Regions from separate parts of the Paenibacillus sp. JJ1683 genome, predicted to be linked through region 2. Evidence: predicted binding sites of a transcription regulator. Region 2 holds the regulator's gene; each other region holds the start of a gene.
The links. Region 2 encodes LexA, which represses DNA repair genes until DNA is damaged. Its sites were predicted from a motif close to CGAACATATGTTCG; they were not measured.
Positions count from the first base shown of each region.

Region 1: recA (recombinase RecA) is a predicted target of LexA. The motif match lies at 8,502-8,515, and genes of this name have one in related genera.
Region 3: ACUC6J_RS15095 (DNA polymerase IV) is a predicted target of LexA. The motif match lies at 8,091-8,104, and genes of this name have one in related genera.

Region 1 is NZ_CM129820.1:2,260,211-2,270,605, reverse strand. It holds gene pduL (phosphate propanoyltransferase) at 69-641, opposite strand; gene ACUC6J_RS10055 (low temperature requirement protein A) at 786-1,871, opposite strand; gene ACUC6J_RS10050 (dipeptidase) at 2,059-3,126, opposite strand; gene ACUC6J_RS10045 (stage V sporulation protein S) at 3,245-3,505, opposite strand; gene ACUC6J_RS10040 (TIGR00282 family metallophosphoesterase) at 3,635-4,429, opposite strand; gene rny (ribonuclease Y) at 4,506-6,050, opposite strand; gene ACUC6J_RS10030 (regulatory protein RecX) at 6,412-7,161, opposite strand; gene recA (recombinase RecA) at 7,371-8,432, opposite strand; gene ACUC6J_RS10020 (competence/damage-inducible protein A) at 8,658-9,926, opposite strand; gene pgsA (CDP-diacylglycerol--glycerol-3-phosphate 3-phosphatidyltransferase) at 10,022-10,395, opposite strand, start outside.
Region 2 is NZ_CM129820.1:3,167,132-3,177,526, forward strand. It holds gene metH (methionine synthase) at 1-3,116, opposite strand, end outside; gene ACUC6J_RS13445 (1,2-dihydroxy-3-keto-5-methylthiopentene dioxygenase) at 3,398-3,940, shown strand; gene ACUC6J_RS13450 (HAD family hydrolase) at 4,038-4,832, opposite strand; gene ACUC6J_RS13455 (hypothetical protein) at 4,989-5,498, opposite strand; gene ACUC6J_RS13460 (DUF896 domain-containing protein) at 5,616-5,822, opposite strand; gene ACUC6J_RS13465 (LysM peptidoglycan-binding domain-containing protein) at 5,924-6,298, opposite strand; gene lexA (transcriptional repressor LexA) at 6,488-7,114, shown strand; gene ACUC6J_RS13475 (hypothetical protein) at 7,534-7,698, shown strand; gene ACUC6J_RS13480 (hypothetical protein) at 7,740-7,880, shown strand; gene ACUC6J_RS13485 (DUF2798 domain-containing protein) at 8,067-8,567, opposite strand; gene ACUC6J_RS13490 (hypothetical protein) at 9,023-9,505, opposite strand; gene ACUC6J_RS13495 (MarR family winged helix-turn-helix transcriptional regulator) at 9,667-10,140, opposite strand; gene ACUC6J_RS13500 (SDR family NAD(P)-dependent oxidoreductase) at 10,295-10,395, shown strand, end outside.
Region 3 is NZ_CM129820.1:3,503,479-3,513,873, reverse strand. It holds gene ACUC6J_RS15125 (MFS transporter) at 1-1,258, opposite strand, end outside; gene ACUC6J_RS15120 (AraC family transcriptional regulator) at 1,536-2,375, shown strand; gene ACUC6J_RS15115 (GRP family sugar transporter) at 2,512-3,369, shown strand; gene ACUC6J_RS15110 (helix-turn-helix domain-containing protein) at 4,016-4,921, opposite strand; gene ACUC6J_RS15105 (SDR family NAD(P)-dependent oxidoreductase) at 5,144-6,013, shown strand; gene ACUC6J_RS15100 (NAD(P)-dependent alcohol dehydrogenase) at 6,334-7,374, shown strand; gene ACUC6J_RS15095 (DNA polymerase IV) at 8,167-9,435, shown strand; partial or broken gene ACUC6J_RS15090 (Y-family DNA polymerase) at 9,638-10,095, opposite strand; gene ACUC6J_RS15085 (transglycosylase domain-containing protein) at 10,288-10,395, shown strand, end outside.

The DNA.
Region 1 (10,395 bases), 910 kb from region 2:
GCATATAAAAAAAGCCCGACTCTTTTGCAAGAATCGGACTTTTACAACTTGTGTATTCAATACGTGTATTAGTCTACGATTTCAGCAGTGTCACCGTTTTTCACACCGGCTCCGTTCGCTTCATCCGTGTCAATATGCATATCCAAAGCAAAAGAATCGGACACACGTGCAAGAACATTTTCAAATACAAGGCCACGTTCGCCGCCAACACGTACTTTCAGCAACTGCTTGTCCTTAATGTCCCATTTAGCTGCATCGGATGTATGGAAATGGATATGGCGGGCTGCTACGATAACGCCTTCTTGCAGTTCCACTTCTCCGGCTGGTCCTTTCACTGTAATTCCTGGTGTACCATCAATGCTACCGGATTCGCGTACAGGTGCCTTTACACCAATAGCAAAGGAATCTGTGCGAGAGATTTCCAGTTGGGAAGCTGGACGAGCTGGTCCCAAAATGCGAACCTTATCAAATTGGCCTTTAGGACCAATTACAGCTACCGTTTCATTTGCGGCAAATTGTCCTGGTTGGGACAAAGGTTTAAATTCAGTCAATTGATAGCCTGCTCCGAACAAGATTTCAATATGCTCTTGAGTCAGGTGAATATGACGGGCGGAAACGCCGACAGGTACGATTTTAGTCATCGTGTGGTCACTCCTTTTTCTCTATACAATACTTTACACATCTATGCTATTATACTCCTATTTCGACAATAAAGAAAAGGATAGCGCATAAAGTTCCCTTTTTCGCCCTAACCAGCCATACATATCGTCCATATAAAACTGGGATCAAACCGTCATTTTTGCAAACAGAAGAAAGAAAAGCATGATCTCAGCTACGATGAGATGAGGAACTACAATAAATATATTCAGAATAAACAGCGCACAGAGGATTCCAGTTAAGAAAAGAATGACTCTGAGACGAGGTTTAAGATGACTCAATCTGTACTGATGGAATACCAGCAAAACTGACAAAAAATAAATAAAAACAGAAGCAAAAGTAAAGCAAAGCACAAAAGTATAGGCTGCTTGCCCTAAAAACAAGAGCTGTATGGAAGCCGCAAGCATGCTAAGAGAAAGATAAATAAACAAATGACCATAGATAATAGTCTGTCCTGCTGTTTGTTTGGATTTGTCTACGCGCTTCTCTATATTCTCAAAATATTGCCACCAGATTGCGATGACCAATACAAATGTCAAAGCAGCAAATACAATGGAAGAGATCGTGAAATGATCGGATTGTAAAACAGAAAGTATACTTATCACTGATTCTCCAAGCAGGATTAAGGTGAACTGTGCAAAACGCTCCAAAAGATGCTCTGTATGGATAGGTGTGATCACCAATTTTTTACGACCGATTAATGGAACGAGGATATCAACCGCAATGCCAATATACAAAATTAAATATCGAACCCACGAGTCGAAGAAAAGGGAGAAGCTAGAGATTACGATCCCAACCCAAAGATAGGTTCCAAAAAAACGAGCTGTTTCCTGTTTATGAGCCGTTTCCTTGGGGGCCAAAAGCAAATATTGAACGACAGTCAAACCTCTTAAGCCAATATAGCCAACAAAAAAAGATACATAATACGCATCAAAATCTATATTAAGACTAGCAGTCATGATTAACACAAAAAATAATTGCAAAATCATAAAAATTCGATGCATTATACTGTCTTGACCAAAACGATTGTTATAGACTGTTTGCCCCACCCATGCCCACCAGATCGGAATAAAAATCAAAATAAACTTCTCTAAATTATGCCAACCAACACTACCATGCTCAACATGTAGTAAAACATGAGTCGCCTTGGAGACAGCTGCTACAAACAATAAATCATAAAAGAGTTCAAGCCAGGTAACCTTTTTTATCAGCATTATGTAACGGAGCTCCCCTCTAGTATGGCGGTATAGCATGGTGCTTTCAGGCTCGCTTCTACGTATGCCCAATTTCGGAAAGCGTTATTTTAGCACCATGCAATCCTCGGATGCTCCAATTATTTCGTAATCGTTCTCGCTTTGTCAAGAAAATGCTCAGCCGAAAATAACTGCGATATTAAGCTATTTAGGACAACATTTTAGATGGCAGATTTGTTCTTAAATAGTCCAGTGCATGTTCTCCAAGCCATCCCTTGACCAGCTCCTCAGAGTAATGTTTCAGCAGTAGTTCTGCAAAAGCCGGATATTTCCCCGCGTGCTCCAGTCCTCTCACATGGGCCTCGATACCGTCAAAATCAGAGCCGAACATCAAATGTCTTTCGCCACCCAATGAACAAATGTGCTCAATGTGCGGTAACAGATCCTCAGCGTGTACTGTACCCTGCTCTTTCAGAAACATCGTGACAAAGGTCAACCCAATTCGTCCGTTACGGGCAATCAGTGCCCGAATCTGTTCGTCCCGCAAGTTACGGGGATGAGCACATCTCGCAAAGGCGTTCGAATGCGAAGCGATGGGCGGTAAGGCCGCCTCCTCCATCACTTCCCAAAAGCCTTGTAAGGACAAGTGTGATACATCTAGCAGCAGTCCCAGACTATTACACCGATTGACCAAATCACGTCCCTTGCGGGTTAGACCACCACCTCTAAGCTCCATAATGCCATCAGCTGCCCAATTTGCATAATTCCACGTCAGCCCGATCAACCGTATTCCCAATGCATAGCACACATCCGCATAAAACGGGTTTCCTTCCAGCGCATCTACCCCTTCAAGTGAGAGTAAAGCCCAAGGTGACTCTGCATGATTCGTTCCATTACCATCCCAACTCCTTATCTTTCCAGCTTGCTTTTCCACGTCTGTCTGGTGTACTTGCTCCATTTGACGTGCAGCGGACATATTTTTAAGTGCTACCAATTCCTCTCTCCATAGCAAAGGTTTTAACCCGCCTGAGGTAGAAGTCACATGCTGCCTGAACAGTTCAATTTGACGAACCACATGCTCAAATTTTGGCGTACCCAATACCTGTGAAATATATATAGCGAACGTTTGCAACTTTACGTTGCCTTCTAGCAAACGCTCTTTTGTGACATCAAGCGATGAATGACTGAAATCTACCTGCGAATCGAGTTGCATTTTACATAACACGTCGCAGTGAAGGTCAACAACTGGCCAATTCGCTTCAAACTTATCATTCATGCACTATACCCCCATTGGATTAACGCCCACAAATTTATTTTGAAAACCATAGTAACTAAACCACAAAGCAAAAAAGCCCGTTTACAAAACGTAAACAGGCTCAGGCAACTTCCATTTATTATCTTGGCTCTACAATCAGTTTGATCGCAGTTCGATCTTCTCCATCAATAACAATGTCTGTAAAAGCAGGAATACAAATCAAATCCACTCCGCTTGGTGCGACAAATCCCCGGGCAATGGCTACCGCTTTAATGGCTTGGTTTAGTGCACCCGCTCCAATCGCCTGTAATTCTGCATTTCCGCGTTCACGCAGTACTCCTGCGAGTGCGCCTGCAACTGAATTGGGATTGGATTTTGCTGATACTTTTAATACATCCATAGTAAGTACCTCCCCTGGGAATGATGATGGTTTGATTCCACTATTAGATGTTATTCGAGGGTCAGCAAAAAATTCCTGCTTTTTGGTGACAGTTTTCCTTATTCTTTCCTTAAGTAGCTCACAACAAAGTTAATCCATCCGCCATTCGTCTTCTTTAAGCCTGATTTTCTGAATTTTACGGGCTTTCCCATCGTCATCATTGAGCTCTACGCTGATGGCATGAAAGTGCCATTTGCCCATGTCCACTTGAAAGCGTACCGGAAGCTGGGTCTGAAATTTCTGTAATACAGCCTCTTTCTGCATACCAAGCACGCCCTCATAAGGACCTACCATTCCCGCATCTGTCTGATACGCAGTTCCTTGTGGCAAAATCGTATCATCATTACTTTGTACGTGTGTATGTGTTCCTACCACGATTGATGCACGTCCATCCAGATGCCAGCCCATGGCAATTTTTTCGGAAGTGGCTTCAGCGTGAAAATCTACTAGAATATGTTTATGTTTTTTGCGCAGCTCGTCTACAATTTCATCTGCTGCCCGAAATGGACAGTCAATAGCTGGCAAAAAGGTTCTACCTTGCAGGTTAACAATGGCTAGTTCCTTACCTCCACCTTTTACAACAGTGTAACCCCGACCTGGTGTCCCTGGCGGAAAGTTAGCCGGACGGATGATCCGCGGCTCATCATCTATAAAATCAAATATTTCCTTATTGTCCCATGTATGATTGCCCATCGTAATCCCATGAACGCCCCAATCAAAAAACTCTCTGGCGATGGCTTGAGTAATTCCTCTTCCCGAAGCTGCATTTTCTCCGTTCACAATAATAACATGCGGGTTGTATTTTGATTTTAGCGAAGGGAGATTCTCCCTCAGTGCCTTTCTGCCTACACTGCCGACGATGTCTCCAATAAATAATACGTTGATAGAAAACCCTCCCTAGTCTGCCTTACATAATGAAAAGTGGCCCTACAAGCAGCGGCCACTTTTCATTGAAATGCTTTTATTTTGCGTATTCTACCGCACGGGTCTCGCGAATAACGGTAACCTTAATATGCCCTGGATAATCCAGTTCATTCTCAATCGTTTTCGTAATATCGCGGGCCAATCGGAATGCTTCCGCATCATCAATTTTCTCTGGCTGTACCATGACACGAACTTCGCGTCCGGCTTGAATTGCGTATGATTTCTCAACGCCTTCAAAAGATTCGGAGATGCGTTCGAGCTTCTCTAGACGACGGATGTACGTCTCTAGCGTTTCACGCCGCGCTCCCGGTCTTGCTGCTGACAGAGCATCTGCCGCTCCAACCAGCATGGCGATCACTGAAGTCGCTTCGCAGTCGCCGTGATGTGAAGCAATGCTGTTGATAACGACCGGGTGTTCCTTGTACTTCTTCGCCAGTTCCACGCCAATTTCAACGTGTGATCCTTCCACTTCGTGATCCAGCGCCTTCCCGATGTCATGCAGCAAGCCTGCCCGTCTTGCCAGTACAACGTCCTCGCCCAGTTCCCCGGCCATTAGACCTGTCAAGTATGCAACTTCCATCGAGTGCTTCAATACGTTCTGTCCGTAACTCGTACGGAACTTGAGACGTCCCAAGATCTTGATCAAATCCGGATGCAAGCTATGCACACCCACTTCAAAGGTGGCCTGTTCGCCATACTCACGGATTCGTTCGTCCACCTCTTTACGGGATTTTTCCACCATCTCTTCAATACGAGCCGGATGTATCCGTCCGTCCGCTACGAGCTTCTCAAGAGCAGTACGCGCAATCTCTCTACGAATCGGATCAAATCCGGACAATATAACAGCTTCCGGCGTATCATCAATAATGAGGTCGATTCCAGTAAGGGTTTCAAGTGCACGAATGTTACGGCCTTCGCGTCCGATAATCCGGCCTTTCATTTCTTCGTTCGGCAATGTCACAACAGAAACCGTCGTTTCTGCTACATGATCTGCCGCACAGCGTTGGATGGCCAGTGTGATGATTTCACGGGACTTTTTGTCCGCTTCTTCTTTGGCCTGCTGTTCAATTTCCTTAATCATCTGAGCTGTTTCATGACGAACTTCCTGCTCTACGTTGGTCAGAATAATACTTCTTGCATCCTCCATCGTAAGATTAGAAATACGCTCCAACTCAGTTACCTGGCTCTTGTAAATCAAATCAATTTGCTGCTGGGTTTCATCGATTCGTTTCTCTTTGTTGGCCACTTGTTCTTCTTTGCGTTCCAGCGATTCCAATTTTTTATCCAGCGATTCTTCTTTTTGCAGCAATCTTCGTTCCTGTCGTTGAATTTCATTGCGACGTTCACGAGTTTCTTTTTCAGCTTCGGCACGGATGCGATGAATTTCATCTTTCGCTTCCAATACCGTTTCCTTCTTCAGCGCTTCTGCCTCTTTTTTCGCGTTCTCCACGATTTGCGCGGCAGCTTCTTCCGCACTGGAGATCTTAGCTTCTGCAATAGATTTGCGAATAAAATAACCAATCCCGAACCCAAAGAATAACGCGGCTACAGCAACGAGAACGAACCAGATCGCAGTCATCATACTGTTCACCTCCCCGTTGGTTCCTCCAAGGCATTCCTTGGGACTTTTTGAAATTGTCACATTTACTTTGATCGTCAAACTAAGATAACGACTCAAGGTCGCTTCATTTCATATGCACATGCTTTCACACGTACAATTCCGCCTGGCATAGCGGCATCACTTGTTATTTGGCGATGAGAACTTTACCGTGGATTCCGCTTTTTTGGAAGGAAAAAGGGCACTCCACAAATATCGTTTCATATATATTTTATTATTTGACAAATGGCATTGTCAAGGGAATGCAAACATTAGTAGACTACCGTGCAGCTGTCCATATCATAATCAGCTCATCTAGCCAGAAGTTCAGCTACCGTTTTGCAACTTATTCCTCCCAATGCAGTAATTCCTCGTCATCGAAAGCTCCGTCTTGCTCAGCCGCACTGAGATGATTGACCACGCGGCGTGTCATATCCCCCGAATATCCGCGTCTCATAAGAAACGGAAATGTTTTCCTTTTTTTATCCATTATATCACCACGTACCTGATTCCATTTCTTACGTCCAATCGACAATGCACTCTCCCACTCCTCATTGTCAGTGATCACACCTAATGCTTCCCCGATAGAGGCTTTAGAGATGCCCTTCTGACGAAGTTCTTGTCTGATCCACATCTTACCCTTACGTTGGCTTGTTATACGCTGTCTTGCCCACTGACGGGCGTATAAATCATCATCTACAAGCTTCTCCCGTTGCAATCGCACCAATATCTCATCAATAACAGTCTGATCCACTTCCTTTTGCGCTAAACGCTGGGCAATTTCCTGACGTGTACGAGGCTTTTGCCCCAAATAGCGCAGCGCATGTACATAAGCCTGTTGTTTTTCATCTGCCAGAACGATATCTTCTAGTTCTTTTTTGACGAATGACGTTCCTTTGAACATGTTGTACTTGATCATTACATCTTCCAATACAGACAGTGAATATGGACCAAAATGAATGATGTATCTTCCACGGTTGCGTCTCTGCCCCTGCTCCACTCTAGTAATCATCAATTCCTCATGATCTGGAAAAAGTGAAATCCCTTGCTGTTTATCTTCTTCCGAAGTGTATTCATCTTTATCGTCCAACTGCACTATGTTTCCCTCACTTTGAAATTCACGAAAGCAGCCTACGATCACCTGCTACGCAAAAGTTAGATTCTGCTGACAAAGCAGACTTTATTTGATGCAAAAATGCCCTGCACAACTGTGCAGGGCATCAGAATTATGCTATTCAAACGGACTGTACCGTAATCCCCGGCTACAGTTCACATGACAGATCAAAAGCGAAGTCTCAGGCAAGCTTATTCAAGCTCCAGCAATTCCTGTTCTTCCTTGGCCTCCTGCGCCAACTCTTCTTCTGTCGGTGGAGCAATTGTTGTAATCAAATTACTGGCCACCCGGATTTTTTGCTCGATCGTACTAGCAATGTTCGGATTTTCCTTCAAAAATTGCTTTGCATTCTCACGTCCCTGACCAAGGCGCTCGCCTTCGTAGGAATACCAAGCTCCGCTCTTGTCGACAATGTCATGCTCCGTACCGATGTCAATCAGGCTTCCTTCTTTGGAAATACCCTCACCGTACATAATATCCACTTCGGCCTGACGGAAAGGAGGCGCAACTTTGTTCTTCACGACTTTAATACGTGTGCGGTTACCCACGATGTCGTTACCCATTTTCAAGCTTTCGATACGACGAACATCCAAACGTACCGTAGAGTAAAACTTCAAAGCACGTCCACCTGGTGTAGTTTCAGGGTTACCGAACATAACACCTACTTTTTCACGGAGCTGGTTGATAAAGATAGCAATGGTTTTCGATTTATTAATGGCTCCAGACAGCTTACGTAATGCCTGTGACATCAAACGCGCTTGAAGACCGACATGGGAATCTCCCATTTCGCCTTCAATCTCTGCCTTCGGTACAAGTGCCGCTACAGAGTCTATGACGATAATATCCACTGCCCCACTACGCACAAGAGCTTCGGCAATCTCCAATGCCTGCTCACCTGTATCTGGTTGCGATAGTAACAACTCATCAATATTGACACCCAGCTTGCTCGCATACGACGGATCAAGCGCATGCTCGGCATCGATAAAGGCGGCTTGTCCGCCTGTTTTTTGCACCTCTGCGATAGCATGAAGAGCTACTGTCGTTTTACCGGATGATTCCGGTCCATATACTTCAATAATCCGGCCTCTTGGAAAGCCGCCCGTTCCTAACGCAATATCCAAAGCAATCGAACCACTGGGGATTGTTTCCACTTGCATGTGGGTAGACTCACCCAACTTCATAATGGAACCTTTACCAAATTGCTTTTCTATTTGACGGAGCGCCATATCCAGCGCAGCACGACGATCTGACAATAAACTCACATCCTTCATTGTTTGTACTTTAATAATACCTTGTTTTGACACGCTTGCCAAGCATTTTTTCGAACATACATTCGTTTTTTTATTTCCCACAACTCTCTTCTATAATTAAACCTTTCTCATAAAACGAAAAAAGAACCGCTGGCAAAAAGCTTTGCAACGGTTCTTCCGATAAGGAGATTATATCATGAATATCTATCTAAAACAACTCATCGATAATTAAGAGAGTTTCTCGTTCTCTACCAATCGACGCCACAATCTGTACAAGATAGCTTTGACGGATCGCAAGCGAATGGTCTCACGGTTACCGCTTAAATTTAGCTCATATACCTCCGTTTCCTTGTCACGCTGAGCAATACCAATATACACCAGACCGACTGGCTTCCGCTCGGAATATCCGGGCCCAGCTACACCAGTAACGGAAAGTCCGAAATCACTGTCCATAATCATTCTTGCCTGCTCCGCAAGCACAAGGGCTACTTCCTTACTCACTGCGCCTGGCGCATGATCGCCTTCCAAATAATCATAGGGCACATTGAGCAATTTCATCTTCATTTCATTGGAATAACACACGATTCCACCTTGAAACATAACAGCACTGCCAGGTATAGAAGTGATGTGTTCCATCAGCATACCGCCTGTACAGCTTTCCGCCGCACTCACAGTGAGTCCGCGTTTGGCCATTAAATCTACAATCACCTTCTCCAGCGTAACATCTTCACTTGCATACATATATTCGGAAAGACGTTGTTGAATTTGTACTTCCGTAGCCGTTAGCTTAATTAAAGCTTCACTCTCACTGGCCGCCTTGGTGGATATACGGATCGTAACTTCCCCTTCCTTGGCATAAGGAGCAATCGTGGGGTCCGTCTGGGATTGGATCAGATCTAGCAAGCGAGTTTCAAGAGCTGACTCACCGATCCCTGCAAATTTTAGCATTTTCGAATAAATCGGCATCTCCTCACCGCTCAATGCCTGCTGAAGCAACCATGGTTTGGCATGATTTGCAAACATAGGTTTAAGCTCCTTAGGCGGTCCGGGCAAAACCACATAAAATTTACCGTCCTGTGCAATTGCATCCCCTATAGCTAAACCTGTCTCATTTTCAAGCGGAGTGGCTCCTTCAATAGAAAGCGCCTGCCGGCGGTTATTCTCGGTCATTTCGACCCCGCGGTTCCGGAAAAACTGATCAAGCTTGTCCATGGCAAGACGATCTATCTGCAATTTCCGCCCCAATACAGCCGCTATCGCATCTTTTGTCAAATCGTCCTGAGTTGGTCCCAGCCCACCAGAAAACAAAATAATATCCGCACGCTTCTGAGCAAGTCGTACCGCTTCCTGAAGTCGATCCATGTTATCGCCAACTACAGTCTGAAAATATACATCAATGCCGATTGTAGCTAGCTCTTGTGATAAATATTGGGCATTTGTATTTACTATTTGTCCAAGTAATAACTCTGTTCCTACTGCAATGATTTCAGCTTTCATCAATTCGTCCTCCTATGATGCGTATATTGTGGGAATTATGTAAAGAAACAGCAATAAGTTAAGTCCCTATTGCTGTTTCCATAAGATTTATCCTGTTACACTTTAGAGGAGCTCAGCAAATGGATATTCTTTACAAAGTAATCAATACCCGAATAAATGGTGATTAACACAGCTGCCCATATCGCTATTAAATCAAACGGAATACCCAGAAAAACAAACGGGAAATTATTAATGAGCAGTGCTACAATAGCAACGATCTGGATGATCGTCTTTAATTTCCCCCAATTGCTTGCAGCAACCACAGAGCCATCCAATAAAGCGATCTGTCTTAGACCCGTAACCGCAAACTCACGACTGACAATCACAACGACAACCCATGAATCAATTTTTCCCATTTCTACCAAAGAAACCAAAATAGCAGTTACCAACAGCTTATCAGCAAGGGGGTCCAACAGCTTGCCCAAATTGG
Region 2 (10,395 bases):
TGTGAGCGCAGATAATCTCCGTTGTCTTTCCATTGGGTAGATAGCTTCTGAATGCCATGACCAGCGGTAACAACCATAAAACCTACATAGTCCATAACCCCTGATTCCACTGATTTCAAAAAATCAGCCAGACATAGATAAGGCTCTACCTGCTGACGTGGAAACGTAAATGTGTGCAGTACCTTGCTTACATCCGATGGATCATAGATTAGAATTTGGTTTCCTTGGGACTGAGCTGGGAAGAACCGATACATAGCACTCGCCTGAATAATTCCGTCTGTAACAGCTTCAAACATGATGCTGTCTACGGTTTCCTTCAACTGAATCGCTTTCGGATCCCCCGAAGCTAGCAGTTGCTCAACATTGCCTTTTAAGCCAAGATGATGCCCCATTAGCATCTGCATATTCACATAAGGCAGAATATAATTCAGTGGGTAGTTACGCAGTACATGGCGATCCGTATCCGGCGGGATATAGACGGGCAAATCCTGAGCAATGTTAGAACGTACAGCCCGAGTTAGCTTAGGGAGCGGCTTGACCTCCACGACCGTTGCCGCTTCCGCCTCCTGCTCAGCCTTCATGTCCTCGGCCATTTTTTTACGGGACTCAGGGTCCATAAGCTTATTGGCAATATCCAGTCCATCCATAGCATCTTTCGCATAGGCTACCAGCCCATCATACTCAGGACGAATACGATTTTTAGTAAACTTACGCGTTAAGGCAGCTCCACCAACCATTATTGGAATATCAATGTTCGCATTTTTCAAATCCTGCGCGGTTAGCACCATTTGTTGTGCCGATTTAACAAGCAAACCGGACAGGCCGATCATGTCAGCCTTTTCTTCACGATAAGCCTCAATGATGCGTTCTGGTGGTACTTTTATACCCAGATTTACAATATGGTAACCATTGTTGGATAGAATAATCTCCACCAAATTCTTACCTATATCATGCACATCACCTTTAACCGTAGCCAACAAAATTTTACCTTTTACTGAGGACTCATTCTTCTCCATGAACGGCTCTAAATAAGCCACGGATGCTTTCATTACTTCAGCGCTTTGTAGAACCTCCGCAACAATCAGTTCGTTGTTGTTAAACAAACGTCCTACTTCTTCCATCCCTTTCATTAGCGGTCCGTTAATAATCTCCAGAGAAGAATATTTAGCGAGCGCTTGCTCCAGATCCGGGATCAGTCCCTCCTTACTTCCCTCCACTACATAGGAAGCCAGCCGTTCTTCGAGCGAAAGGTTTGATATCTTCTCTTTTTTCTCCACTTTCTTGTTACGGAAAGCTGCTACAAATGCAGATAACGTATCGTCATTTGTTTTATAGATCAGGTCTTCCGCCAATTTCCGTTCATGCTCGGGGATCGATGCATAGCGTTCAAGCTTCTCCGTATTTACAATTGCATAATCCAGTCCCGCTTTGGTGCATTCGTACAAATAGACAGAATTGAGCACTTCACGACCCGCTTCCGGTAAGCCAAAGGATACGTTACTAATGCCCAATATAGTATGAACCCCAGGAAGCGCTTCTTTAATGATACGTATGCCCTCAATCGTTTCCTTAGCCGAACCGATATATTGCTCATCCCCTGTTCCTACTGGGAATACGAGCGTATCAAAAATGATATCCTCCGCTGCCAGACCGTAACGGTTCACCAACAGATCATAAGAACGCTTAGCTACCTCGAGCTTATCCTCACGCGCAATTGCCTGTCCACGTTCATCAATCGTTCCGACAACAACAGCAGCGCCGTATTTATGAATAATAGGAGCCATTTTCTCAAATTTCTCTTCACCATCCTCCAAATTAATGGAGTTAATAATTGCCTTACCTTGCGAATATTGAAGTGCTTTATCAATAACTTTAATATCCGTGGTATCAATCACCAATGGTACTTTCACCTTGTTTACAACCAGTTTCAAGAACGCTTCCATATCTATCATTTCATCACGGTCCGGATCTTGCACACAAATATCAATGACATGTGCTCCGCTTTTTACCTGAGCGCGCGCAATTTCAGACGCCTCTTCATATTTGCCTTCCACGATCAAACGCTTGAATTTCCGGGAACCCAGAACGTTTGTTCGCTCACCAACCATATACGGACGATTATCCTGTTCAATATACACAGGCTCAATGCCTGATACGGCAGGAGGATGATGACCTACGAGCTGACGTGGCTCAAACTGCGCCATACTTTCACTCATTACTCTTATATGCTCTGGAGTAGTACCGCAACAGCCTCCCGCAATATTCAACCAGCCTTTTTCAGCGAAAGCAGCCATTTTACGAGCTAATGAATCCGGCGATTCATGGTATTGACCATTTTCATCGGGCAAGCCCGCATTTGGATAACAGCTAATAGCTGCAGAGGACATTTCAGACAAAGAACGAATATGATCACGCATAAACTCTGGACCTGTAGCACAATTCAGTCCAATCGAGATTGGATGTAAATGTTCGAGTGATATGCAGAAGGATTCGATGTTTTGTCCGGCCAACGTTGTTCCCATCGGCTCAATCGTGCCAGAAATCATTAATGGAAGCTCAATCCCTGTCTGCTCAAAAGCCTGACGAATTCCAATGCTACCTGCCTTAACGTTAAGCGTATCCTGTGAGGTCTCCAACAGAAGAACATCTACCCCACCTTCAATAAGCGCCAAAGCCTGCTCCTGATAGCTTTCAATCAGCTCTACAAATGTAACACCGCCTGTGACAGACAAGGTTTTTGTAGTTGGACCCATAGCTCCTACAACAAAACGAGGCTTGTCCGCAGTGCTGTACTTATTCACCGCGTTACGCGCCAGTTTGGCCGCCACCAGATTAATTTCACGGGCACGTTCTGGTATATCGTAATCCGCCAAAACGACGGATGTCGCTCCAAATGTATTCGTTTCAATCAGGTCTGCTCCGGCCTCCAAGTATGCTTCATGAATCCCTTGAATGACATCCGGTCTTGTTAAGACCAACATCTCGTTGCAGCCTTCTAACTCTTCCCCACCAAAATCAGCGGCAGAAAGGTCTTCCTGCTGAATCATAGTGCCCATAGCCCCATCAAGAAGGAGTATTCTTCGTTGTAACGCATCCTGCAAGCTAACTTTATCCAAAATTTCTTCACCCCCGCAAAACGTTAAATCCTAGTTTAGCAGAAACCGTATCATTTAGATAGATTGAAGTAAAAACATACGTTTTATGCAGGCTATTCTTCTTTACAAACGACTTAGCTGATCTATTTTTGTAGTATGCATCGTTATAGACGAACGTCTTTAAACTGTATCGTATTACTATAGTCGTTCCCACATAAATGCTTCAGCCTGTATTGTACAACTGGTTAAGACATGGTATTCTTTATACAACATTAATCCAAGTGGAAAAGAGGGATTTGTGCATGGCAGAAATTTTTATACGCAATACGAATGAGCGAATTAGCGGTGAAGAGCGAGTACGTGAATTTTTGGAGAGCTACCAGGTATTGTATGAACACTGGGATGCTTCCAAGCTGCCAGGGGAGCTGCAAGAAAACTTTACTTTGACAGATGATCAAAAAGCCGCTGTTCTTAAAACATTTGAACCTGAAATCAAAGATTTAGCCGCACGTCGCGGATATAAAATCTGGGACGTCATCACTTTATCTGAAGCAACGCCGAATTTGGAGGAGCTGCTGGCCAAATTCGAGCAAATTCACACCCATACCGAGGATGAAATCCGCGCCATTGTTGCTGGTAAAGGGATTTTTATCATTAAAGGCTCTGAAGAGATCGGCTATTTTAATGTAGAGCTTTCACCAGGCGACGTTATTTCTGTTCCTGAAAATACACCGCACTTCTTCACTTTAATGGAAAATCAAAAGATCGTCGCAGTCCGCTTGTTCATCGAAGAAAATGGATGGATTGCTGAACCGTTTGAAGATCCAACATTCACTACAGCATAATTACGATGTATTGTGTCAATAAGAAAACTCCCTCTGCTCTGTAGCATATCGAGCGAAGGGAGTTTTCTTTATACTTGTTTAGAAGACTGTAGATTATTTACTTTAAAGATTGAATAATTCCATGCAACTCAGACAAATGCTTGATTTGGAACTTCGGCTTGATCTCTGTAGTATTGGTTTTATCGTTCCGATTCAACCACACCGAATGTACACCAGCTGACAAAGCCCCTTGAATATCAGTCGTCAGCTTATCTCCTACCATTAAAGCTTGTCCAGGTTCAATTCCTAGAAGTCCCAAAGCATGCTGGAATATAGAAGGATCAGGCTTGCCCCGACCAAAAGAACCTGAAATGACAACATGATCAAAAAAAGGAGCCAATTGAGGAACTCCATCCAGCTTCTCCTGTTGTAGATCAGGGGAACCATTTGTCAGCAATAGTAGCTTGTATTGTCCCTTCAATTGATCCAGAATTTCAAAAGTTTCTTCATATACATGTGGACGTGCACGTCTTTCCGAAGCAAATTGGGCAGCCAACTTTTCCGCCAACTCCTCATTATCTATCCCCAGTTGCTGAAGCCCTCTGCGCCATGATTCCTTACGATAAACAGGAGCCAACTGTTCCAATTGGCGGAATTCAGGTTGCTCACCTGCTGTAAAATTCGCCCACAGTCCTTCAAACGGATTAATGCCAATCATTTGAGTAAAACTAAAGGTTTCATAGGATTCATACAAAGCGCGCGCTTCCTTGCGTACGGCTTCTTCCAGCGTTTTCGGATCAGCGCCTGTTTCTCGGGAGCCTGTTTGACATGCTGCATCAAATGCCTCTTCTACACTACGTTCATCCCACAGAAGGGTATCATCAAGATCAAACATTATCGCCTGAATCGTCATACGAATTATCCACTCTCTTTCCACTGTATATGTAAGCTTGTCTGTTTGGTCACGAATCAGATCATTATGTGTGCCCATATTAAGCAAGTGGCCGCACCATGTTATATGAAAAATAACATCATACGGCCTTACTTACAGAGCTACAGGCTAAATCGGTTATTTCTTATCTACCTGTATCTGATTGGATAGTGCAAATTTTTCAAGGCGCTCTGCGATGGCATCTGTATCATAGCGTCCCAGTGATTTTGTGAAAATAAAATTACCGCCCTTCCCTTTTCTTTCAACGGTAACGTAACCCTTTTCAATTTTGATGGCTTTCATGTCCCCTGCCGTCATCGGCCGTTCTCTGCCACCTTTTAACATATAAAGGGTATCTTTTCCCACTTTTAAATAAGGACGGCGAATGAAGAAGATAACAGCCAGCATCAAGTACAAGCCAAATACCAGCCAATCCATTCCCCGCATGCCGGTCTTAGTCAAAAAGTAACTCATAAGCATGTACAATACAGCAAGACCAGCCAGCATGATTGGCACAGTAATATTACGGCCACGGAAAATGTCCATTGCTGAACCTGCGCCGTTAATGGTTTGAATGCCTTGTTTCTTGCGCGTTTTATTTAAATGCGCTGTGTTTTTACGTACTTTTCTTTCAAATGATCGGGCCATCTCTCAATTCCCTTCCCAATAAATATTACATTAAAACAATTGCCTTAAAGCTGATCTATATAGATACCAAGAAAGATACCTAATAACAAAAGGCAAATGATGCAGGCTTTAGCAACATTAATGCTTCAGCCCGCCATTTCCCTTCGACGTATCATCGTCCACAAATTCAATGGTTTCAAGTTGCTGCCGAAAATTACGGCGAATGTTGCCTAAATAAATTTCCCGAAGGTTGGCGCGCTCCGTGGTTTCCTCTTCCGTCAATCCTTCGGCTTTTGCTTTGCGCGCTAATTCATTAATGCGCTGTACCAAACTGTCTATATCCAAATTGTGTCCCCTCCATAAAAGCAAAGATATAATACACTTTGACATGTAGAAAAGAGCTTGTCAAGGCTCCCTCATTGCGCTCCTTGACAAGCTCTATAGTCTTATAGATCAGAAGGTGGGAGCTTAAGTACCTGACCTGCCTGCACCCCCCGATCCTCCAAATCGTTAATACGTACAATTCCTTCAATATATACCCGTGTATCCATTCGTTCCGGTTTATGATTCACGGCAATCTTCCATAACGTATCTCCAGGTTGTACAGTCAGCTTAATCACTTCTTCATTGGAAACTGGAGGTGCTGCAAAAACCGTAAGTACACCTGCCCCTGCAACCCAAACGATAATTACTAGAATAAGAAGCTTGAGTAAAAGAGTATTGGTAAGAGCCTGTAACAAACGTACCTTACCCTCTTTTCGGGTCTCCTGTAAATTCTCTAAATTCATCGGAAAAATACTTTGATAAGTGCTATATTTCATAATTGGCCGCGTCCTCCAAACGTTTGTTCTTATGTTTTTCACAATATAACACGAACGTTTGTTTTGTTCAATAGAAAAGAGAACAAAAGTTCGTGAATATTTTTAGGGATTATTTAGAACTTATGTTTGTACGAACGGAGGTTCTATGCTATAATTTTCCCAAACGTTACTAAATGGGGTTGATACGGTATGTCTAAGATTTCGAGCCGCCAGCAGGCCATTCTTGAATTTATCCGCAATGAAGTGCGTCTAAAGGGATACCCCCCTTCTGTGCGCGAAATAGGCGAGGCAGTCGGATTGGCCTCCAGTTCTACGGTTCATGGTCATTTGGATCGTTTGGAGAAAAAAGGACTCATTCGCCGCGATCCTACGAAACCACGGGCTATTGAATTACTCGGTCAAGACGAATCGGATAACAGCAACTTGATTAATTACTCCATTAGTCGTGTTCCCGTCGTCGGCAAAGTAACCGCTGGTCTTCCTATTACGGCGACAGAAAATATTGAAGATTACTTTCCTCTTCCCCAACACTTTGTTGGTGAGGATAAAATATTCATGTTATCTGTTGTAGGCGAAAGCATGATTGAAGCTGGTATTGCTAACGGAGACTATGTAATCGTGCGTCAGCAGCAGACCGCTGATAACGGAGACATTGTAGTAGCTATGACAGATGAAGACGAGGCTACAGTTAAAACCTTTTACAAAGAAAAAGATCATATCCGGCTTCAACCTGAAAATCCAGCCTTTGAGCCACTTCGACTGACACACGTCAGCATATTGGGCAAGGTTGTTGGACTCTTCCGGGACTTCCACTGATTTATCGTGCTTTCTTCCCCGTTATACTACCACGAATATAAAACCGGCCGCCTAGGCGAGCCGGTTTTATATTTTTGTTATATTTACTATGTATGTGTCTCCAACTATTCTTTCCTTTTCAGCAACCTATATTGTCTCTACTATTATATCCGCCCATATCCGAGATAGTTCCACTCTGATCTTAAACTGTTTACTTTTATTAGCTAAACAAATGGAAATTTGACACATATGAACCTACGGTGGCCTTCCTCTATAACGTAAAGTTGGGAAGGCGAACGCAGGCTAGCATGAGCTTTTTTTGTTAAACATTTAGGAACATAGGTACTAGCTTCTTTTTGTCTTTAGTAGATTTATGCTGATACATTACTAGCACAATTGACATATGTATATAGCAGACCTAAAGCAAAGGAGTTATGCAGATGATCAGAAATAGAGTTAAAACGTATAAGCATCGCATCGGGAAAAACAGATATCTGGTCGTTAAAGTCTTTCAAGCCGCAGCTGCTAAAACAGGAAGCGGAAATGCACTCGCAACTAACGCATTAAATATCAAAATTTCAAAGCGTAAGCATAAACATCATTAAGATTTAACCGTACCTTCATTTCTTTGAAGGGAGGTGATATTATGAGCAGAAGACACAGCAACCGTGAATTGAGAAGAAGAAGATTAAACATCCGTTCCAACCAAAGAGCCAATGCGCGTGCAAGAGGTAACGCACTGGCTGTTAATCTGTTTAGCGTGAATGATGGACAACGCAGACGTTAATAATTATTTTCAAGCAAAAAGCAGGAAGAATTCTTCCTGCTTTTTTTGTGTTAAATAATACACCAAACTACCAATCCCGCCAGTTATAGCTTCCTCAAACTTGTATCCGATTTTCATAACTTAAGCATTTCTAGCTGTAAAACCATTCATTAGCTTAACATTGCTGCAATGGATTTGCTCTATTATTTAATTTAATACTTTTTTATAAGGTCCCACTTGCTCGCTTTTCTTTATAAATTTTATAAACAAGGCTCGAACAACAGGACCCATAACCAATAATTGTAATGGATAGGCCACAACAAAGTTCTTTATAAAAATTTCTAAATAGGCTTCAAATAATGAATGATCGCCATTACCCTGACTTAGAATTGAAGTTAATAAACCGTAGAAAGACATAGAACAGGCCATTCCGAACACCATACATGTTGAAATCGTGATAATTAAAAATATTTTTTTGGATTTATCAAAAGGTAGACTTAAAGCAACTTTTTTTGCTACAGGACCCACGATATATAAATCTAATATGAGCGCTATAATAAATCCAATTAGAAATTCAACAGCAATGGTAATCAAGCTAATTTTTCCAATCAATCCGTTAATCAAAAGATTATAGAAGGTCATAATAACGACCATTCCAAAACACATAATAACCCCAAAGTAAAAGCTTTCCTTTTTAGTTGTTGGCATTTAATTCAACCTTTCATTTTTGGATGTGATTATTTTAGCTGCAACCAAATTTTCATGTAAGTGAACTTTTTATGAACATATCGTAACAAACAAAGACAAGTAAGGAATATTCTTCACAACTAATGAACTATGTACAAAATCATTACACATTTATAACATTAAATACAAATAACAAAAAATATCTCTATTACTTTGTATGGCTCCAATGGAGATTATGCTACCGCTACACTCGATGGAAGTTTTGAAGACCCTACCAGTTGGCTTAGTGATGGCGTTTTTCCAGATTTCGAAACACTTTTCCCTTCTTAAGAACACTACTTTCAACAATTTTCTAAAAGACTCTGTCAATAGTTGATGAAGTCTTATTTTATATTGAAAAATCCCCACTACCTTAGCTGGTCGGCGGGGATTTCGCTTATTTATAGTATTTACTTATACTACACATTAGGAATTTTCTAATATTTGATTATAGCTGATCCTGCTTTAACCCACTCTTTGGATTCTAGTTGAATCCATCCATATACAGGTGAGTCAGAGTTGATTTTTTGTTTTATCAGTGAAAGGTTTTCATAGTTGCTGGAACTGTAAAGCGACCCTGTCTTTGGCGCAACTTTTACTGTCAGAATATTTTTTATATTTGGTTCTTCATCAGTACTAGTCCAGACTAATCGATTGTAATAATTAGTGTTAAACGGGTTTTCTAAACCACTAATCGAAAATTTCACTCTTTTCCCGACAATAGATACATCTGTATATGCTGTGTCATCTTTAAAAATTACTAATTGAGATGAAACTAATTCCTGATTTAAAGAGTTTGTATAGGTGTCATGGGTGACGCTTGCTACATCTGCCGAGGCTGATAGCGGGGACAAAACTGAAAATAAGAGAGCAATTGTGGAGAAACATAAAGTAGTTTTCCTTCCTAATTTCATACTCATTATTTTCATCCTTTCCTTCCTATTTATCTTCATCCATAAACATACGGCTTATTGATTGTCAAAGTAAGGGGAGCTTTGTCTGACATAAAAAATACACATTCGGGTAGATTTCATTATCCACTTCTACTCTATATCCAAACTCCTTACATGCGGGTCACTTCTTAAGGTTGTGTTCCGTGGCGATGGAGTCCATTAAATTGCCTAAGCATTTGGTTAAAATTATGAAGCTCAGCATCTTCCCAGTCCGAAATTCGTTCATAGAAAACGGACTCTTTCTCCTTAAGCGCATCAATTAATTTTTGCTGTCCATGCTCAGTAAGAGATAATACAATTCCTCGTCCATCACTTCGGGAGGCCTCTCTGTTCAAATACCCCAAAGACTCAAGCTGTTTGACAAGACGACTCACTGAACTTCGATCCATCGCAGTTGATTCCGCTAAAGTGGCGGCATTTGTTGGGCCATAAGAATACAGCCAACGAACAATATGGAAGGCGGCAGGTTGTAAGGAGGAGTCAAATTTCGCAGCAGCTCTGACATTCAGGGCGTGTGAAGCGCTGATAAGTGCGTTAAGCTGCTCGCCCAACTCAATCTCCAATTTCTCCCTTGGTTCATTTTTAACTTCATTATATTTCATCTTCAATCACCTTTCTCTCGTTCAAAAAACCACAAGTCAAATTTGATTGACATATATCAACCAAATTATTATAGTGGACATATGTCAATCAAATATGCTAACTCACCGAATTGGCTACTCCAATAAAATTGTAACACATGAAGGAGAAATGACGATGTCTAAAAATACTACTGTTGTCATAACAGGTGCCACCAGTGGTCTTGGACAACTAGTCGCAGTTGAATTGGGAAAACGCGGCTGCTTTGACCTTGTTTT
Region 3 (10,395 bases), 340 kb from region 2:
GAAATGTCAGAACCCCCGGAATAATTGTAAATAGTAGTGTGAGCCAAATTAGGGTTGTATTTGTTTGGACGATATTAGGCTGATAACCCGCTAACGCCAGCGCATAACCACCCACGGCGCTGCCGATTGCGGCCGCCAATTTGGCCCGGAAAACGTTAGCTGAGAAAACCATCCCCTCTGATCTGTTTCCAGTTTTCCACTCTCCATAATCGACGCAATCTGCTAGCATTGTGGACATGACAACATAGTTCAGCCCCACACCGAAAGAAATGATACAGCTGAGAATAAAGACAAGTACAATAGAGTTGCCGCAGAAGAAAAGAGCTATCATGGATATGGAGGTGATTAGCACCCCTGCTATGCTAGTGCCTTTTTTGCCGATCCACTTGGCAATGAACGGAACTGCGACGTTACCTGCGATTTGGAATCCCACGGTTAGTCCCATAAACAGTGGAATGAATGCTTCGGCACCTAGGTTGTATTTGAAATAATACAAAGTAAAGGCATTACGAATGTTGGCAGTCATTTCGATAATAAAAAACGAGATGATCAACAGCCGCAAAGGTCGGTTTTCAATGAAGAATAGGCGGAGTACTCCTTTTAACGTTTGTTTTTCATGGCGAGGCACTACGTGTTTTTCTTTTACGCCAAACACCGTAAACATCATGCAGACGAAGAACAGGCCACAAAGTACAGCAACCGCTCCAGCCCAGCCGTTGAAGAAATGGACGAGGGGAAGCGCTACGACATTGACCGTCCACAAGCCGGCGCTTGCAACCGTACGAGGAACAGTCACGACCTTGGTTCGTTCTGCAGCATCTTTGGTTATAGCGGCGGACAGTGACCAATACGGAATATCCAATATGGAATAGCTAATGCTCCAAGCGATATAGGTAACATAGGCATAAACCAGCTTCCCGGCGGAAGAAAGGTCCGGACTGAGGAAGAGTGCGAAGGTGGTGAGTGTTACCAAGAAAGCCCCGATGAACATGTAAGGCCTAAACTTCCCCCAACGCGTATTCGTGTTGTCGACTGCAATGCCGATAAAGATATCAACCACCGCGTCAATCACCCGTGCCACCATCAGTAATGTCCCGACTGCAAGCGCATTCAATCCAAAGCTGTCAGTATAGAAGAACATAAGATAAACGGCGGTTAAATTGTAAATAACATTCATCCCATAACTACTCAGTGAGTAAGAGATCAGTGTTTTTAAACTGACTTTGTCATTATTTTTTGCAGATGCAGAAGTAAGCATGTTTTAACCCCTTTCAAAAATTGACGATCATAACAGCTGTAATGATACGTTTAACGCAAACTTGTAAGCGTTATCTTGAGATACAGAATAACAAAAGCTGCAGGAGGAGTACATGATTTTTCTAAAGCAGATGATGGCAAAAACAAAGATTGTCGCAAATATTCACAGGTTGAGGCTTCTTTTTAGCTCTTATAACATAATTCTTAATTTATGCTATATTTGTTACGGGAACACCGCCCTTGGTTAACTTTTAAATTCTGAAACGTGGAGGTTAGGAATGAGTGAGAATATGATTCAATTTGTAGATACACGTACCAGTTCAAAACATAAGAATATTACAGATTTAATCCTATATAATTGTGGTTCCGAGCCTTGTTCTCCCAACCAGGACTTTGGGCCTATCGCCAGGGATTTCAATCTTATCCACTTCGTATTAAAGGGGAGAGGCAAACTGGTATTAGATAAGGAAACATATAACATAGAGAAGGGACAGGCTTTTTTAATCCCTGCCAATAAGGCCGCTTATTATCAAGCTGATGAGTACGAGCCATGGGAGTACAGCTGGGTGGGGTTTATGGGGATCAAATCCGAAATGTACTTGCAGAACATCTCTCTTGTTCAGGATAATCCGTATGTGGTAAGTATCGGAGACATCACTTTTTTTCATTCGACCATTCTTGAAATGCTTCGTATAGGGAATAATACGCTTTCTTCATCCTTGGCTATTCAGGGGTATTTGTGCCATATTCTCGCCAAGCTGGTGCATGAATCGGGTGAAACGATGCCTGTGAAACAAGAGCTTCCCTATTCAGTTCAAGCTATCAACTATATGGAGAAAAACTACAACGGTGGCATTCAAATCAATGAGGTGGCAGAGTATCTCGGCCTTCACCCAAATTACTTAACCTCTGTTTTTAAGCAGGAAATAGGCGAAACACCAAAGCAATATTTAATGAACATTCGGATTAAAAAGGCATGCGAGCTGTTACAGGATACCAGTTACTCTATTCAAGTAATCTCCAATTCGGTCGGTTACTCGGATCAACTGACCTTTTCACGGGCGTTTAAAAAAATGATGGGCATTTCTCCCAGCGCTTATCGTGAAAATATTCTTTGATTTTGCTATATAAATCTTCTAAAAATACTGGTGATTGAGGTGGGTGTATTTTGATATCGTAAAGCTGTTGGTTTTTCTTGCATGGTATTTTAAAGGATTGCACGGAAGAACTCACTTTACGAGAGGGGAACTGCATGTGGATACACTCATTGCCTTTATTCCAGCCATAGGCTGGGGATTCATGCCCATACTGGCGCAAATGACAAAAGCCAGTCCTCGCGAGCAACTGACGGGGACGGTCATCGGTGCCGTATTGTTCGCACTGTGCCTGTATTCGTACTCACCTGTTAACTTTCAAATCACACCATTTATTGTGAGCTTTGTCTCAGGTGTGTTTTGGTCCGTAGGACAGTTGATTCAATTTCAAGCTTTCCAGAAAGTAAGCGTTTCAACGGCCATTCCCATTATTTGTGGGCTACAACTTATGGGAACGACGCTTTTTGCAGCACTAATCTTGGGCGAATGGACGACTGGGTACCAATTTGGTATTGGATTAGCAGCGCTTATATTTATTTTGTCTGGCATCTTGCTGACGAGCTATCAGGGCAAATCAAGTGGTTTGTCCAAGCCTTTACCCCTTCAAATTCTTGTCATGTTGGTTTGTTCAGGTATAGCCTTAACCTTGTATGTTATTATTAATCAAATCTTTCATGTCTCCGGTCTGTCGGTCATCTTACCGCAATCACTTGGCATGCTGTGTTCTGCGCTTTTAATGAACTGTAAGGGAGGGCAGAAACTTCATCTGGTTCAGGTGCTGCGCAATTTGTCTACGGGTTTGTCGTGGAGCGTGGCAAATTTGGCGCTATTCATTTCGAATGGGCTTATTGGAGTCGCTGCCAGTTTTCCGATCTCTCAGGCGAGTATCGCCATCTCCTGTGTTGGCAGTATTCTGATTTTCAGGGAAAAGAAGAGTCCCGGCGAATGGCTTCGTCTACTGGCCGGCATTACGGTAATCATGGTCGGAGTGGGATTGATTAGCCTGGTCAAGCTCTGAGATTTAGCAATTGAATATTAGCGGCTGATTACAAACCCGTACCTTTTGAGATAGCTTGTAGCGTACCCGTTCTCGTCCAGCGCTGCAAGCTACAGATTGCGGCTGACCGAGGCGGAAATATTAAAAATATTAGCTTTCGCAAGTAAACGGATAATGAGAAAACTCTATGTGAATGGTTTAACCATTTGCATAGAGTTTTTTTGGAATTTTGTGTTTAACAGCGGTCATAGGGACGCGCAATCACTGTCAAAGGAAGTAGTTTTCAGGTGAGTAGCTATTGAGATTGAAATAACATCTCCCGCTGTAAAAGTATTTTTATAAATAATAGAAAGATTATCCGTTTGCTGTACTTTACTACAGTCATAAATGTGGTGCATTAATATATGTGACAGACAGCTTTGTACATGGCATAAATTTCGTTGCGCATACTTCCTGATTACAGGTGTTTAAGATAGGTGTGTTATTCGGACAAGCTTATTTAGTTGTATTTTATAATAATTAATAAATGCAATGATGTTTTACAGTTTTGAGAGGCTCAAAAAGTGTCAATATAATGTTTTTATTCTATTTCGATGGATAGGATGAACATTAGGAAAAAGGCTTGTCTCAAAATAAACATAGAGACAAACCTTTTTTTTAATTTTATTCATACCAAATGCTGTCTTCTGAAATCCATTGGACTCAAACCTAAGTGCGTTTTTATAAATTTTGTGAAGCTAGAAGGCTGTTCAAATCCAAGCTTCTCAGCAATTTGATGAATAGGCTCTTTAGTCGTTAAAAGCAAGTTTTCTGCAAGTTCCAGCACCCTGGATTTGATAAAATCCTGAGCTGTTCTACCGGTTTCTTTTTTTAGCATGTCCGAAAGATAATTAGGTGAATACCCCATTGCTTGAGCAAGGCCTTTTACACTTGGTGTACCTGATCTTTCAATAATATCCACTGTACACTGTTCATTTAAAAGCTCTTCGAACTTGGTGACGGCGTCTTTATAAACCACTGCTCTAGTGATAAATTGCCTGCCATAAAAGCGTTTAGCGTAGTTTAAGAGTAATTCCAAATTGGACACAACGAGTTCTTTCGTGTAAAGGTCTATATTTTTACTGTATTCATTCTCAATGTTCTTCACTATACGTTCAATCGTCTCTCTTTCTTGTTCAGAGAGCTGCAAGGCTTCATTTGCTTCGTATTCAAAAAAGCTGTACTCGGATATTTTTGACCATAGTGTGGTTCCTCTGATCATGTCAGGATGAACACAAAGCATCCAGCCATCCGAATATTCAGGTGTATAATTGCCCTCAGAAATCATGATTTGACCAGGAGCTGTGAAAACAAGGCTGCCTTCACGAAAATCATAGTTTTTTCTGCCGTATTTAAAATCACATTGAGTACCACTTTTTAGAGATATCACATAAAAATTCAACATGACGTCAGTGTTAAACATGGTTTCCGATGGATTAGCATTTTCAAAATTCATCGCAGTAATTAATGGATGTTTAGGTTTATTGTATCCGAGTAATTCATGTAAGTCAGATATTGATTCAACCGTTAACATGATTTGCCCTCCTTATGAACAAAACAATTCCTCGCAAATAGAAAGCTCTTCTTATCATATCCTTTGAATTTCAAGTAAGACATAGTCTAATCCACGATAAACTTGTTTGAATTACAGAACTATTTATCAGTAATCTGGACAATATCATCAGTAACCTGGATATGTACCTAATCGAATGGGTTGCAGTATAAATATATTACTTAAATGAAAAGGAGAATTACGATGATTACAAAAATCATCCTTATTACTGGAGCTACTGATGGAATCGGAAAAGTTGCGGCGAAAACCATGGCAAAGCAGGGACACACTGTGATCATTCATGGACGGAATCAAAACAAAGCACAGAAAGTATGTGAAGAGATAATTGCTGAAACAGGCAACAATAAGGTGGACATTATAACAGGTGATTTGTTTTCTCTTGCTGAGGTCAAACGCATGGCTGCAGCTTTTAAACAGAAATACGATCGGTTGGATGTCCTGATTAACAATGCTGGTGCTATATTAAGTAAAGATAGGGAGCTAACCAAGGAGGGACTTGAAAAGACAATGACCCTTAATGTATTTTCACCATTGCTCTTAACAGAGTTATTATTAGATGTTCTTTCAAAAAGCCCCTCAGCAAGGATCATTAATACCTCTTCCGCAACACATAGGATTGCCAAAAAACCAGATTTCAGCGATTTACAGTTGGAAAAGGACTACACCTCATCCGGTGCGTATGCATCCTCCAAATTGTATACGATTTGGATCACAAGACACTGGTCAGCTGAACTAATGAGAAGGGGACTGAAAAATATAACTGCGAACGTGTTACATCCTGGTGCTGTTGCGACTAGATTTGGACAAGACAACGATAAAGGTTTTATTAATAATATAGTGTTTAAGTTGGCACTTCCATTCATGAATACGCCAGAAAAAGGAGCTGCTACAACCGTATATTTGGCCACATCACAAGAAGTAGAAAAGGTTAATGGGAAATTCTTTGGTAACATGAAGGAGGAAAAACCAAGGGATCGATATTATTCTGTAGAAAACGAAATAAAAGTTTGGGATTACTGCCAAAAGGTTATTAGCCCTTATATGAATAAATAAGTACGGAGCAATAATAAGGTTTAACGATGGCCCCTCTGCTTTCCTGAAGTTGAGGGGCTTTTTGTATTCATTTTCTTTCCTAATAATCAGTAATAGGGACAACTTTGTCTGTAATCAGGCTATGTTAACCACAGATCTGGAGTTTTAAACTATAAGTATCCATTAAGACAACCTTAGATGCGTTATCACGCTGTACCTAAGTGTAGGCTGGAAATAGTGTATGAAGGGGGATGAGATAGGGATACGAATACAATTCAAATACAACAATTTAGCTGATATCTGAAATATATAATATGAAAAATGAAAGGGGTATAACAAGTATGTGTAAAGTTCATGCATTGAGTGTTCCCAGTGCGAATGCGCCATTTGAACGGACGATGATTGAACGGAGGGTATTGCGCCCAGATGATGTTCTAATCGATATTAAGTATAGTGGTGTATGCCACACCGATGTTCATATGGTCCATAATGATGGAGGTTACTCTCAATTCCCAATGGTTCCCGGTCATGAAATGACAGGAATTGTAGAAGCGGTTGGAACGGAAGTAACTAAGTTTGTAGTGGGTGACCGGGTTGGAGTAGGGCCTCTCGTGAACTCTTGTGGAGAGTGCGAGAATTGCCTACGTGGTGAGAATATGTTCTGTAAAAAGGGCATGGTCATGATGTATAATTCCGTAGACTACGATGGAAATATTACTTACGGTAGTTACAGTCAAAAAATTGTAGTGAAGCAAAATTACGTACTTCAGATCCCAGATAGTTTGGGCTTAGATGTTGCCAGTCCACTACTCTGTGCAGGAGCTACGGCTTACTATCCTTTGAAACATTGGGGAGTAGGTCCAGGCAAAAAAGTCGCTATCGTCGGTATTGGAGGTATCGGCCACCTAGCTATCAAATATGCCCATGCATTAGGAGCTGAAGTTACGGCCTTGAGTCAGACAATGGATAAGAAAAGCGATGCGCTAAGTTTTGGCGCCGATCATTACTATGCAACGAACGATCCTGACACATTCTCGACGCTAGCTAGTCAATTTGATGTGATTTTCAACACGACCTCTGCAAGTCTTAATTTAGATGCTTACGTATCCATGCTTAATATAAATGGTACGTTTGTTATCATCGGTGATTCCGGTAAGCCGAACCAATTTAATACGCTCAGTTTGCTTATGGGTCGTCGCAGAATTGCAGCAACGCCTGGAGGCGATCTTCTTGAAACCCAAGAAATGCTTGATTTCTCCGCAGAGCATGGTATTGTCCCTGAAATTGAGGTAATTCACACCAATCAAATCAACGAAGCTTTTGAGCGACTTATCCGAAATGATGTACGATATCGATTTGTTATTGATACATCTACCTTTTAAGTCGTATTTTCGAGGATAACTCAATAGACCAAACATCATCAAAAGCACTTATCTGAAAGACAGGACTTACAATAGAGCGGACGAATTGCTGCTCGTCCGCTTTTCTAATTTATAAATACGCTAGTAAATTAACTCATAAGAATTTAAAAAGAGAAGAAGTGAATTTGCATTGAAAACATTGGCCATAGTTGGTGCAGATCCCGGATTGGACTTTTCACTGGCTAAAACGTTTGGTAAACACGGATTTCGCTATGATTTCAAGAACATAAGAGAAACTAGACCAGTATACTGAGCAATTAACTAAATTGAGGCTCAAGGTTTTGCTGCGGATATTACTAACAAAGCACAGCTTACTAGAGCTTTTCAAGAAATTAAAAGTACATTGGGAACTATAAATGTCATGAAATTCAGTCCATACAGCGGAAATGTACCTACGACATCGTTGAAGAAAGCCTTTTTTTAATTGAATTCAAATGTGTATACCAAGTTTCCGCTTTTTCAAGACAAGATAAAATGTTATACATTGGTTCTTTATTTTGTTGACATTTAAAAGATGAAGCCCAGCCAACCAGAATTCCGTTCCGATCCTCATCCCCCACGAGCACATTAAGCTTTCTTGGCCTTTATGATCACAGAAATAATGTGATGATCCACGCTCGTACCAGATACCCAATTTTGATGATTGATTTACATAATCCTATAAATTACCTGAATACAGAACTAATGTTTGGCATTATAATAAATAAGAATACATGTTCGTACGTATATGATCGTTTTTTTGGAGGGTGCAGCATGACTAAAACAACTGAGCGGACAATTCTTTTGGCGGATTGCCAGTCTTTTTATGCGAGTGTAGAAAAAGCTTCCTACCCAGAGTATAAAAATAAACCGCTTGCGGTAGCAGGCGATCCTGCACGCAGGTCTGGAATTATTTTAGCAGCATGTCCTATGGCCAAAAGTTTCGGGGTGTCTACAGCAGAACGGCTCGGTGAAGCCCTCAAGAAGTGTCCTGAGCTTGTGATCGTCCGTCCCCGTATGAAACACTATATCGATGTCTCTTTAGCAATTACGGATATATACAAGGAATACACTGACCTGGTAGAGGTGTTTAGTATCGATGAGCAGTTTCTGGACATTTCGGGTAGTTTTAAAATTTTTGGAGATTCTTTAACCGTTGCAAGAGAAATTCAAAAGAAGGTTCTTTTACAAACCGGGGTTTGGGTACGAATAGGAATCAGTTCCAATAAGGTTCTTGCCAAAAGCGCAACCGATATTTGGGCTAAAAAAATTAAAAGCGGTATATTCACGTTGCCCAAGACAGAATTAGAGCAGCTGCTCTGGCCACAGCCAGTTAATAAAATGTTTGGGGTAGGTTCGCGGATGTCGTCCCATTTTGAGCGGCTTGGTATGACAACCATTGGAGATATCGCTAGAACGTCTCTACCAGATCTTAAGTCTAAATTTCGCGCTCGTTTTGGAAAACAGTCGGATATACAGGCGGAGGTCATGTGGAAAACAGCCAATGGTCTAGATGAGAGTCCTGTAGCTCCGTATACCTTCAGTTCTCCACAAAAGTCGGTAAGCCATATGATGACCCTACCCCAAGATTATCTGGAACCAAATGAAGTAGAGACCATCCTGCTTGAACTCTCGGAAGAAGTTTGTCGAGACAGTCGTCGTAAGGGGTGCATGGGCTCTGTCGTGACCGTTAGTTGTATATGTAGCCCATATGAGGCTCCCACCGGATTTTCCAGGCAAATGAAGCTTACAGATCCGACTAACAATACGAATAAAGTGTACAACGCAGCAAAAAAAATATTTTATAATTTTTGGAACGGTATGCCGATACGACGCTTAGGTGTCACTTTAAGTGGGTTGGTTGACGACCAAACTTATCAACTTTCCTTCTTTGAGGATCATGAGCGTATCCGCTCCTTGGAAGAAGCAACAGATAAAATTAAAGAACGCTATGGTAGCGCAGCTATCGTAAGAGCGTCCTCTTTGACCCAAGCTGGTCAGGCACTGGAGAGATCCCTAAAAATCGGGGGGCATTATAAATAAATGAAGGGATATACTGATGTAATTTAGAATTACTAGAGCAAGGTCAGATCCCACTACATATTGGTCTGAAGAGTTCTTGGGAAACAGGTAAAACTAAAAAACTGTTAATCTTTGAATTAAAGTCTAGAAAATTATTGCTGGACTTTGTTAATACTACAATGCTATTTGGTATTTTAGCTGTGTTTTATACTTTTCCTTCGGTTCGAATCCATACTCCTCTTTGTCCCAGCACTTTCCGCTGAATTTCACTTGCAATACTCAACGGATCTCCGAACAGGGAGAGACTTCCGCTCATATCCAGAAATTGTTCATCAATGCTGAAAACCTCAACCAAATCCGTATACTCATTATAGATTTCTGTTATTTTTAATGAGACATCGATATAATGCTGCATGCGCAGGCGTACAATGATAAGGTCAGGACATTTTTTACAGCTTCCCCCAGACGTACTGCAGTGGATATACCATGTTTTTTGGCCAGCGGACACGTGGCTAAAATAATGCCTGAACGAAGTGCAGGGTCACCGGCCACAACGAGCGACTTATGTTGGTATGCGGGATTATCCGCTTTTTCGACGCTGGTGTAAAAGCTTTGGCAGTCCGCTAGAAATATGGTTCTACTTCCACGCTCCTTCACAATGTTGACCTCCTCTCCTGGCATGTGATTAATCATATTCCAGAATATTCTTGAACATATACCCTTATAGTAGTATTATATATAGAACAAGTGTTCCTAATACAAATGTATTTTTTGGAACATTACAGTTTACGGGAAACCTAGCATGGCGTATCATATTATCTTGAACAAAAACAAGTGGAAATGAATGAATATTGAGGGGAGAAAACCATTTTTATGAACCCAAAACGTCGACCATCATCTCAAAAACGCAGTAGGTGGCGCATTTTTGGCAGAGTTTTGCTGATTAATATCAAGTGGTTCTCGCTTGCGGGTGTACTTGGA